Regions from separate parts of the Thioalkalicoccus limnaeus genome, predicted to be linked through region 1. Evidence: predicted binding sites of a transcription regulator. Region 1 holds the regulator's gene; the other holds the start of a gene.
What was found. The regulator sigma-54, encoded in region 1, starts transcription at its own class of promoters, with help from an activator protein. The targets are predictions, from matches to a motif close to TGGCANGNTNCNTGCTT.

Region 1 (5,419 bases):
CGGTGGCGAATGTCCTTCATGGCTCGGTGGGCGGCGGCGACCGCTTTGGACAGCCGCGCCAGTTCCGCGTCGACATGGGCCTCGGACACCGTCCGCCGGGAGAGGATGGGCCGCTGCTCGCGGTCAAGGACCAAGGCCTCGCCGATCGCGATGGCACGCGTCGTCGTGATGCCGATGCCGAGGCAAGCCAGCGTCATTCGCCCTCTCCGAAGCGATCCGCAATCAGTTGCGTCAGCGCCTTGCACGCCGCCGCCTCGTCGTCGCCGTCGATCTCGAGTCGCACGCGGCTGCCTTGACTGGCCGCCAACATCATGACCCCCATGATGCTCTTGCCGTTGACGCGGCGTCCATCCTTGCTGACCTGAATCTGGCTGGTGTAGGCGCTGGCGCAGGTGACGAACCTGGCGGCTGCGCGCGCGTGCAGACCGAGCTTGTTTACGATCTCCAGCTCTGTTTCGATCATCGGCGCGAGTCGTGTCGGTCGTTCGTGTTCGGGCACAGCATGACCCCGTCGTGGGCGCCGCTCAAGGCCTTGGCAGCCAGTTCATCCAACGGTAAAGGGGCGTAGTTCAGCGCCCGCACCAGCATCGGTAGATTGACCCCGCTCAGTACGCGGACCCGATGCTGACCGCCGAGCGAATGGGCGATGTTCGATGGCGTCGAGCCGTAGAGATCGGTCAAGACGAGTAGGCCGTCGCCCTCGTCGAGAAGAGCCGCCATGGCCCGTGCGGTGGCAAGCATGTCGTCGCGCTCGTCATCGTGACCGACGGCCAGGGCTTCGGCGCGGAGTGGACAGCCACCCAGCATCCCGGTCGCCACCCGGAGCAACTCGGCACCGATGCCATTGTGGGTGACCAGCAAGAGGCCGGCGCTCATCAGGGCAGCTCCCGGTGGCGGACCATGACCTTGTGACCGCCCGCCTCGAAGTGATTACGGAGGGCCTCGGCCAGGTAGACGGACCGATGCTGCCCGCCGGTGCAGCCGATCGCTATGGTCAAATAGCTGCGCCCATCCGTTTCGAATTCCGGGATCCAGCGGTCGAAGAAGGCGAGGATGTCGTCGCGCATCCGTGTCACCTCCGGGTGTCCGTCAAGGAAGGCCGCGACCGCCGGGTTCAGCCCCGTCAGGCGGCGCAGTTCGGGCTCCCAATGGGGGTTCGGCAGGCAGCGGACGTCGAAGACGAAGTCCACGTCGTGAGGTGCCCCGTATTTGTAACCGAATGATTGTAAGAGGATCGATGTCCGGGGCGATGATTCTCCGGCCACCTGCTCGCGAATCAGATCCCGCAGCTCGTGTACATTCGTGTGCGTGGTGTCGATATGCCAGGTCGCGCCCCTGAGGATCGGTTCCAGATACTGCCGTTCGAGCACGATCGCCTCGCGCAGCGAGCGATCGGCGTTGGTCAGTGGATGCTTGCGTCGCGTCTCGCTGAAGCGAGTGATCAGGGTGTCCGTCTGAGCGTCGAGGAAGGCGACACGGCACTCCAGCCCAAGCGCGCGCGCCTCGTCGATGATACGTGTGAGGGTGGCGAGGTTTTCGGGCTTGTTGCGGGCGTCGATGCCGACGGCCGTCTGATCGTAGACCGGGTCCTCGAGTTGCGCGATGACGGTGGCTAACTCGGTCAGCAGGAATAGCGGAAGGTTGTCGATGCAGTAGTAGCCGAGGTCCTCCAGCGTGTGGAGCGCAACGCTCTTGCCCGAGCCCGACAGACCGCTGACGATGATCAGTTTCATGGTACCTTGACAGGCCCTTCCGGCGGCGCCGGCCGAGTCCCGTGAGCTACTATGTCGTACGCTGTTCCCAGTCCTTGAAGAGGCCGAGTACCTCGGCCGCTGTCTCGGCGTTGCGCAGGCTCACCCGCAAAGCTGGATTGCTGAGCATCGTGGCCAACTGGGATAGAAGCTGCAGATGCATCTCATTGGCCGCCTCGGGTACCAGTAGCGCGAAGGCCAGGTCGACTGGCGTTTCGTCGATGGCGTCGTATCCGATCCCCGTCGCCAGTTGGGCGAAGGCCCCGATCGGTTCCCGGATCTCCGGTACGCGTGCGTGCGGCAGCGCGATACCGTGACCGAGACCGGTGCTTCCGAGCCGTTCTCGTTCGATCAAGCGTTCGAAGACGATCTCCGGCGTGAGGATCAGGTTCGCGCTGGCCAACAGTTCGCTCAAGGTCTCGAGCAAGCGCTTCTTGCTGGTGACCTCTACACGGCAGCCGATCCGGCGCTCGGCGATGAGTTCAGACGGAGACATCGATCACATGAATCCCAATGCACTGGACAAGGATAATGGGCGGAGATTTTCGCACATCCAGCGCGGTGATTGTGGGGTATTGCATCACAACGGCGTCAGCCGCTGTGAGCATCGCGTCGGTCGCGACGATCGCACCGAGTCGCATGAGACCAATCACTCGGGACGAAGTGGCGCCCGGTCCGGGGCGTTTGGTCTGCCTATCGCTCGGACCGGGGTGCTTCCTACTCGTCGGTCGGTGGGGCTTCGTCTAATCCTTTGAGGCTGTTGCCGCCGCGGTGATTGTTCTTCTTCTCCTTGTGGCGAATGACCTGGCGATCGAGCTTGTCGATCAACCCGTCGATCGCGGCATACATGTCTTCATGGACCGACTCCGCGAACAGGTTGGCCCCATTGACGTAGATCGTGGCCTCCGCGCGTTGGCGGAGCTTCTCGACGCTGAGGATGACGTGCATGTTGATGACGTGGTCGAAATGCCGCCCGAGACGCTCGAACTTGTTCTCGACATAGCCCCGGAGTGCCTCGGTGATGTCGACATGGTGCCCCGTCAGGTTGATCTGCATGATGTACTCCTAGTGTTCTGAACGCCTCTCAAGTGAGACGTTTACGTTCGTTCGAAGGTGGTATGCCCAAGGCCTCGCGGTACTTTGCCACGGTGCGTCTGGCCACATTGATGCCCTGATCCCCAAGCACGGTCGCGATCCGGCTGTCGCTGAGGGGCTTGCTGGCCGGCTCACCGGCGACCAGCTTGCGGATCAGGGCGCGGATCGCGGTCGACGAACATTCGCCTCCCGAAGCCGTGCCCACATGGCTGGAAAAGAAGAACTTCAATTCGAAGGTGCCTCGTGGAGTATGCATGTACTTCTGGGTCGTCACGCGCGAAATCGTCGACTCGTGCAGATCGAGGGTCTCAGCGATGTCGCGCAGGACCATGGGCTTCATCGCCTCCTCTCCGTGTTCCAGAAAATCCCTTTGCAACTCCACGATCTTGGCGGCAACGCGCAGCACCGTCTCATTGCGGCTCGCCAGGCTCTTGATGAACCAGCGTGCCTCTTGGAGGTGGCTCTTCAAGCACAGGTTGTCGGCACTTTGATCGGCACGGCGGATCAGCTTCGCATAGTCCGCATTAACCCTGAGCCGCGGCGTGATGTCCGGGTTCAGCTCGACCAACCAGGCGCCGTCGCGTTTGCGCACCAAGACGTCGGGTATAACGTACTCTGTTTGGATTTCCGCGATCAAGGCCCCGGGGCGGGGTTGCAGAGCACGAATCATCGTGATGGCCTGTGCCAGTTCGTCGGCGTCGAGGCCAAGTGCGGTGCGGATCCCGGCGAGATCGCGTCGCGACAGCGTGGCGAAGTGGTCGCGGCAGATGGCGAGCGCGACATCGCGCACGGGATCCCCTTGCGGATGTTGTCGCAATTGCAGAAGGAGGCATTCGCGCAGGTCGCGCGCGGCCACGCCTGGAGGGTCGAATGACTGGACGCGATGGATCACGGCCTCGATCTCATCCAACCCGAGGTCGGGGTCACCGAGGGTCGCCTTCAGCTCCGCGGTATCGGTCGTCAAGTACCCGTCGTCATTGATCGCATCGATGACGGCGGTCGCGATCGCCTGCTCGAGCGGGTCGAGGCGGGACAGGTTCAGTTGCCACATCAGGTGGTCGTGCAGGCTTTGCGGGCGACTGCGCTGTGCGAGCCAATCCGGCCCCTCTTCGTCGCGGGTCGCGCCGGGCAGGTAGCTGGTGTCGTAAAGGTCGCTCCACTCGGTGTCGACCGGTAAGTCCTCAGGGATGTCGGTGCGTTGCCCATCGACCTCGCGGTCGAGATCCCGCGGCGGGGTTTCGAGAAGGGCATCACGCTCTTCCGCCGGGCGTTCGCCTGCTTGTTCCTCGGCGCCATGGGAACCCTCGGTCTCGTCGCCCTCCTCGATCATCAGGTTCGATTCCAGGACCTCCTGGATCTCGCGCTGCAGATCCAACGTCGACAACTGCAGCAACTTGATCGCATGCTGCAGCTGCGGGGTCATGGCCAGATGCTGGCCGAGACGAAGTTGGATCGACTGCTTCATTGCTCGGATTGCCGTAACATGGTTCGCAATTCAATGCGATCTGGATCATTCTAGCCGATGCAACCCTGATCGTAGCATGACTCGAGGTGCCGGCCCCGGCTCGTGTCGAGTGCCCCGGGGTCATAGCGTGAAGTGCTCGCCGAGGTAGACGGCCCGGACCTCGGCGTTTTCGAGCAAGGCCTGGGGTGTCCCTTCGGCGATGACCCGGCCGTCGTTGATGATGTAAGCGCGGTCGCAGATGTCGAGCGTCTCACGCACGTTATGGTCCGTGATCAGGATGCCGATGCCGCGCTCGCGCAGATGGGTCACGATCTGCTTGATGTCGCCGACTGCGATCGGGTCGACCCCCGCGAAGGGTTCGTCGAGTAACATGACCCGTGGCTCGACGGCCAGCGCACGCGCGATCTCGAGGCGGCGGCGTTCGCCGCCGGACAGGCTCAGGGCCAGCGATCCAGCGACATGGGCGATGCCGAGTTCCTCGAGCAAGGCTGTCCCGAGGGTGCGCCGTCCGGCGCGGTCGAGCTCGCGGCGTGTCTCGAGGATCGCCAACAGGTTCTCCTCGACGCTCAGTTTGCGAAAGACCGAGGGTTCCTGCGCGAGGTAACTCAAGCCGCAGCGGGCGCGGGCGTGCATCGGCAGCCGCGTCAGATCCCGCCCGTCGAGCGTGATCCGGCCCGTATTGGCCGCAATCAGGCCGACGATCAGGTAGAAACAGGTGGTCTTGCCCGCGCCATTCGGCCCCAGGAGGCCCACGACTTCGCTGTCGTTGACATCGAGATCGACGCCTCGGAGTACCGGGCGATGGCGATAGTGCTTGGTGAGATTCGTTGCCCGCAGTGTCGTCATGGTGTGGGGGTGATCTCGATGCGAACGCGCTCCGTCCCGTTCGCGCTGGTCCCGGCCTTGATCTGGGAGGTTGCTCGATTGAACAGGATCCGATCACTGCTGAAGCGATCCTGACCCTGGTAGAGGACGGCTCGGTCGATCAAACTGATCTCGTCCCGGGTGACGTCATAGGTCATTTGTCGCGCCTCGGCCCGCTGCTCCGGGGCGTCGCCTTCGGCGCGTTGGACGAGGATCGCCGGGTCCCCCCAAGCGGTGATCCGTT
Region 2 (5,419 bases), on a different contig from region 1:
GAATCAGGATCGGTCGTGACGAGTTGCATCTGGCCGGTCGCCTGGTTGCCGACCAGCGCGCTTGGCACCAGGGTCTCGCCCGCGGCGAGGAGCGCGCGAGTGGTGGCGATCATGGGTGCGATCAGCTTGCGGTAGCGGCATGGGCATGTCATCCATGGCACCCATTATGACGCAACCTCAGCGTCTCGCGACCAGGCTTGCCATCGGATCCTCAGGCTGGGTGATCCGTGACCGCGGCGTGCCCGATTCCTATCGGAGCACGCCCAGCGACGATGGATATGCGGAACGGGGGCGATCGCGGCATTCACGCCATACGGCGTGCAGAGCGCCCTGAGAGGGGCCGGGCCATCCATGGCCCGGACCGAAACACGACCGATCCGCGGGTTTCTAAAGGATGTAACCGCGCTCGTCGTGCTGGGAGATGTCGAGACCTTGCGACTCCTCCTCCTCGGTGACCCGCAGCCCGATGGTCCAGTCGATGAGCTTGAGGATGATCAGGCTCAGCACACCGCCGTACACGATGGTGGCCACCACTGAGATGAACTGGACCCAGACCTGACTGCCGATGGTCATGCCTTCCTCGAGCCCGGCGCCGCCGAGCGCGGCATGAGCGAACACGCCGGTGAGGATCGCGCCGACGATACCGGCCACACCATGGACACCCCAGACGTCCAACGAGTCGTCGTAGCGCAACGCCCGCTTGATCATGGTCGAGGCGATGAACGCGAACAAGGCCCCAGCGAAACCGATCGCGATCGCACCCATGGGCCCGGTGGTTCCGGCGGCCGGCGTGATGGCCACCAAGCCGGCGATGGCACCGGTGGCGATACCGAGCACCGACGGTTTGCCGTGGCGGATCCATTCAGCGAACATCCAGGTCAGGGCCGCCGTGGCCGTCGACAACTGGGTCACCACCATCGCCATCGCCGCGGTACCGTCTGCGGCGAGCTGCGAGCCCGCATTGAAGCCGAACCAGCCGACCCACAGCATCGACGCGCCGATCACGGTCAGTCCGAGGTTATGCGGCGGCATCGCCGTCGTCGGATAGCCGCGACGCTGCCCGAGCACGATCGCCGCCACCAGCCCAGCGATACCGGCGTTGATATGCACCACGGTGCCGCCGGCAAAATCGAGCGCGCCCATCTCGCCGATCCAACCACCGCCCCAGACCCAATGGGCGATCGGGATGTAGACCAACGTACCCCACACGGCCATGAACCACATCATCGCCGAGAACTTCATGCGCTCAGCGAAGGCACCGACGATCAGCGCCGGCGTGATGATGAAGAAGGTCATCTGGAAGACCATGAACAGCGACTCGGGGATGGTGTCCGCGAGGGTGTCCACGGTGATACCGGCCAGGAACAGGTTCGAAAGGCCGCCGATCCAGGCGTTGAGATCGCCGCCGTCGGAGAAGGCCAGGCTGTAGCCGTAGATCGCCCACAAGACGCTCATCATCGCGGCAATCGCGAAGCATTGCATCAAGACCGACAGCACGTTCTTCGCCCGGACCATGCCGGCGTAGAAGAGAGCTAGGCCCGGCAGCGTCATGAACAGAACCAAGGCCGTGGCCACCAGCATCCAGGCCGTGTCGCCGCTGTCCAGTGCCGGTGCGTCATCGGCGAGGGCCAAAGCCGGCATCAGGGCCATCAGCACCAGAATGGCCGGCATCGCGGTCCGTCTTATCAATCGTTCTATCATCGTCGCTTTCCCCTGTCGGTCGCGATTAAAGGGCATCGGGCCCGGTCTCGCCGGTCCGGATGCGAATCACATGGTTCAAATCAGTGATGAAGATCTTGCCATCGCCGATCTTTCCGGTGCGCGCGGCACCACTGATCGCCTCGACCACCTTGTCGACGAGCGCATCGTCGACGGCGATCTCGATCTTGATCTTGGGCAGGAAGTCGACGACGTATTCGGCGCCACGATAGAGTTCGGTGTGGCCCTTTTGCCGACCAAAGCCCTTGACCTCGATGACGGTGATGCCCGACACGCCGATATCGGCCAGGGCCTCACGTACGTCGTCGAGCTTGAAAGGCTTGATCACAGCTGCAATTAGCTTCATGTTGGAGAGCTCCAAGAGGAATGAGGAACGGGAGCCGATCCCGGATCAGGCAGGGCCGCCTGGGTCAGAAGGACTTGTTCCAACCGATCCAGAACTTCGGGTCGTTATCCCAGATCTCGCTGCGACCGTCGTTCTGTTCGTAATTGAAGCTGAAGGTACCGAATTCGCCGGCCTCGCGACTGATCGAGACGCCCCAGTGCCAGTAGTTGGCGCTGCGCGTGTTGCCGAGCTCATCGACCTCGACCCGGTCGTTCGTGAAGTCGTAATAGCCGAGCTGTATACCGAGACCAAGCTCATAAGGGAGCTCGAAATCAAGTCCGGCGTAGTAGTACAGATCGCCCTGATCGAAGAGCGCATCCTCGTTGTCCTTGTCACCCCAAACCGTGTACTGGATGCCGGCGGAGAAGAAGTCATACCCGCCGGAGAGTCCGATCTCCCAGAAGTCGATGCTGCCATCGTCATCGGGATAGGCGTAGTAGATGGTGTTCACGCCGAGGCTAGCCGCCTCATCGGGCAGCGTGAAGTCGAACCCCATGTAGATATCGAGTTCGTAGTTTGCACCGGACTCGAAATCGACGTTCGAGGCCCAGGTTCCTATGTAAAACCCACTGTCGTGGCCGAGCTCGAGACCACCTTGCACGGCCGGACCGTCGTCGGTCTGGGAGGTGCCGCGCCAAAGGTAGTTGGAAACCACGCTCAAATCGGCGCTCAGATCGAGCGGCGGCGCGGCAACCGCCGGGTTTACTGCGGCCAGTGCCACGATCATGAGCGGCGAGGCGGCGGAAATCGTCATCGCATTTCGGTTGATCATCGCGGTCGATACCTCTCTATTTGGATGGCTTGTGCGTGTCAGAACATGTCGGCCCCGTGCGTGGCGACATCCGCGATTGACAAAGCAGACTTCATGCCATAGCCGCCGCAACAGCGGTATTGACCGATGTAGCCACGAGAGTATGATTTTAGAGACACTGCCGGCGCACGGTTTCGGTGCGCCATGACGGACCGACACGCCACGGAGGGCACGCTCTTGGTGCGCGGAGCCGCTTGTCGGTCGCCAGACGGCCTCCGCCCCTTGTTAATCAATCGTCCCGAAAGTCATCGGAGGCGGGTCGCGGCGACCGTCGGCGGGAGGGATCCCGCCGTCGAGCTGATACGGACGTCCTTGCAGCGTGTCGCAGCGGGGCGTCTCCGATGACTTTTGCAACCCTCGATACTGTCCGGTCGTCGGTCGTCTTTCCCGTCTCAGGCTTTGATCCCATGAATCCGGGATCGAGCGGGAACCTAGGTCGCGACGGGTTTCCCGGCCAAGTGCCTACCAACCGTGTCGATCACGCCACCACCGGCCTATAATGGGCCGGTGCCAACTCAAACAGCCTTCCCTCCCTCGGGAACAGGCAGGAATCAACACCATGCTGGATCCGAAACAACTCGACGATCTCGTCCAACGGCTGGCCTCGAACCTGCCGAAGGGCTTGCAACTGCTTCACGAGGACATCAACAAGAACTTGCGCGCGTCGCTGGAGGCAGGTCTCGCGCGCCTCGACCTGGTGACCCGCGCGGAATTCGATGTCCAAGCGGCAGTGCTGACCCGAACCCGCGCCAAACTGACCGCGCTCGAGGCGCGCGTCGCCGAACTCGAGACCGCGCGGCATGTCGGCACGACGCATCCGACGGACCGACCTGATTCGGCGTGAGCTTATGCGTGCTGCATAGCCGCGCCCGCACGGGCATCGTGGCCCCGGAGGTGGCCGTCGAGGTCCATCTGTCCGGTGGCCTCCCTGGTATGTCGATCGTCGGCCTGCCGGAGATGGCGGTCAGGGAAAGCAAAGACCGCGTGCGCGGCGCCCTGATCAGTGGGCATTTCCGCTTTCCGCTTGGACGCGTGACCGTGAATTTGGCGCCGGCGGATCTGCCGAAGGAAGGTGGACGCTTCGACCTGCCGATCGCACTCGGCATCCTCGGCGCCTCGGGTCAGCTCCGCACGACCGAACTGGCTCAGTGCGAGTTCCTCGGAGAACTCGCGCTGTCGGGAAGCCTGCGACCCGTCACTGGCGTGTTGCCGGCCGCGATCGCGGCCCGCCAGGCGGGGCGGGCGTTAGTGTTACCGCGCGAGAATGCCGATGAGGCGGCGCTGGTGGGTGAGGACCTGCCGGTGTTCCCGGCCGACCACCTGCTGGCCGTGTGCGAACACCTGAACGGCGTCGCACCCCTGGCGCGGCACCGCGTCTCATCGGACGCATCCTGCGCGCCCCGCGAGGGCACGGATCTGTCCGACGTCCGCGGTCAGGAGCAGGCCAAGCGGGCTCTCGAAGTCGCCGCGGCCGGCGGTCACAGCCTGCTGCTGATCGGCCCGCCGGGGACCGGTAAATCGATGCTTGCCAATCGGTTACCGGGTATCCTGCCGCCCTTGACGGAGGCCGAAGCCTTGGAGGCCGCCGCGATCCGTTCGGTCAGCGACCGCGAACCCTGCGATCCGCGGCGCTGGCGCGAACGGCCGTTCCGCGCCCCGCATCACACCGCTTCCGGCGTCGCCTTGGTCGGCGGTGGGGCTCATCCGCGCCCTGGCGAGATCTCGCTGGCCCATCTCGGTGTGCTGTTCCTCGACGAGCTACCGGAATTCGATCGACGCGTGCTCGAGGTCCTGCGCGAACCACTGGAATCTGGACGGATCCATATCTCGCGCGCAGCGCATCAGGCCGAGTTCCCTGCCCGATTCCAACTGATCGCAGCGATGAATCCGTGTCCCTGCGGCTATCAGGGTGACGACAGCGGCCGCTGCCGCTGCTCGGACGAACAGATCGCGCGCTACCGCGCGCGGATCTCCGGGCCGTTGCTCGACCGCATCGATCTCCATGTCGAGGTACCAAGGCTGCCGCCCGAGCGGCTGGTGCGATCCGGGGTCGTCGACGAGACGAGCGACCAGGTTCGGGGGCGAGTCGCGGCGGCGCGCTCGCGGCAGATCGAGCGGGCCGGGCGCCTCAACGCCGAGCTGGTCCCGCGCGAGATCGACCGCTTCTGCGCGGTCGATCAAGCGGGTCGGACGCTGATCCAACGGGCCATCGAACGTCTCGGCTTGTCGCCGCGGGCCTATCATCGCGTGCTCAAGGTGGCACGCACCATCGCCGATCTGGCCGGCAGCGGGCCGATAACGGCCGAACACGTCGGCGAGGCGATCGGCTATCGGCGGCTCGATCGCCAACGCGGATCCTAGCGCGGTCTCGCCAACCGGCACCAGCCCCCTCTCAGACGAGCATGTTGCAACTCGAGAACCTGAGCCTGCGCCGAGGCGGGCGACTTCTGCTCGAAGACGCGAATCTGATGCTGCCACCGGGCCGCAAGCTCGGTGTCGTTGGG

Region 2: the regulator sigma-54 is predicted to act here: its motif matches at 2,959-2,975, upstream of ABC977_RS16760 (TorF family putative porin).

What each region holds. Positions count from the first base shown of each region.
Region 1 covers NZ_JBDKXB010000012.1:4,312-9,730, forward strand. The annotation lists gene ptsP (phosphoenolpyruvate--protein phosphotransferase) at 1-197, opposite strand, end outside; gene ABC977_RS10300 (HPr family phosphocarrier protein) at 194-463, opposite strand; gene ABC977_RS10305 (PTS sugar transporter subunit IIA) at 460-876, opposite strand; gene rapZ (RNase adapter RapZ) at 876-1,733, opposite strand; gene ABC977_RS10315 (PTS sugar transporter subunit IIA) at 1,783-2,247, opposite strand; gene hpf (ribosome hibernation-promoting factor, HPF/YfiA family) at 2,469-2,807, opposite strand; gene ABC977_RS10325 (RNA polymerase factor sigma-54) at 2,836-4,311, opposite strand; gene lptB (LPS export ABC transporter ATP-binding protein) at 4,432-5,157, opposite strand; gene lptA (lipopolysaccharide transport periplasmic protein LptA) at 5,154-5,419, opposite strand, start outside.
Region 2 covers NZ_JBDKXB010000038.1:3,413-8,831, forward strand. The annotation lists gene ABC977_RS16750 (ammonium transporter) at 388-1,671, opposite strand; gene ABC977_RS16755 (P-II family nitrogen regulator) at 1,727-2,065, opposite strand; gene ABC977_RS16760 (TorF family putative porin) at 2,130-2,876, opposite strand; gene ubiK (ubiquinone biosynthesis accessory factor UbiK) at 3,475-3,759, shown strand; gene ABC977_RS16770 (YifB family Mg chelatase-like AAA ATPase) at 3,756-5,276, shown strand; gene ABC977_RS16775 (ATP-binding cassette domain-containing protein) at 5,318-5,419, shown strand, end outside.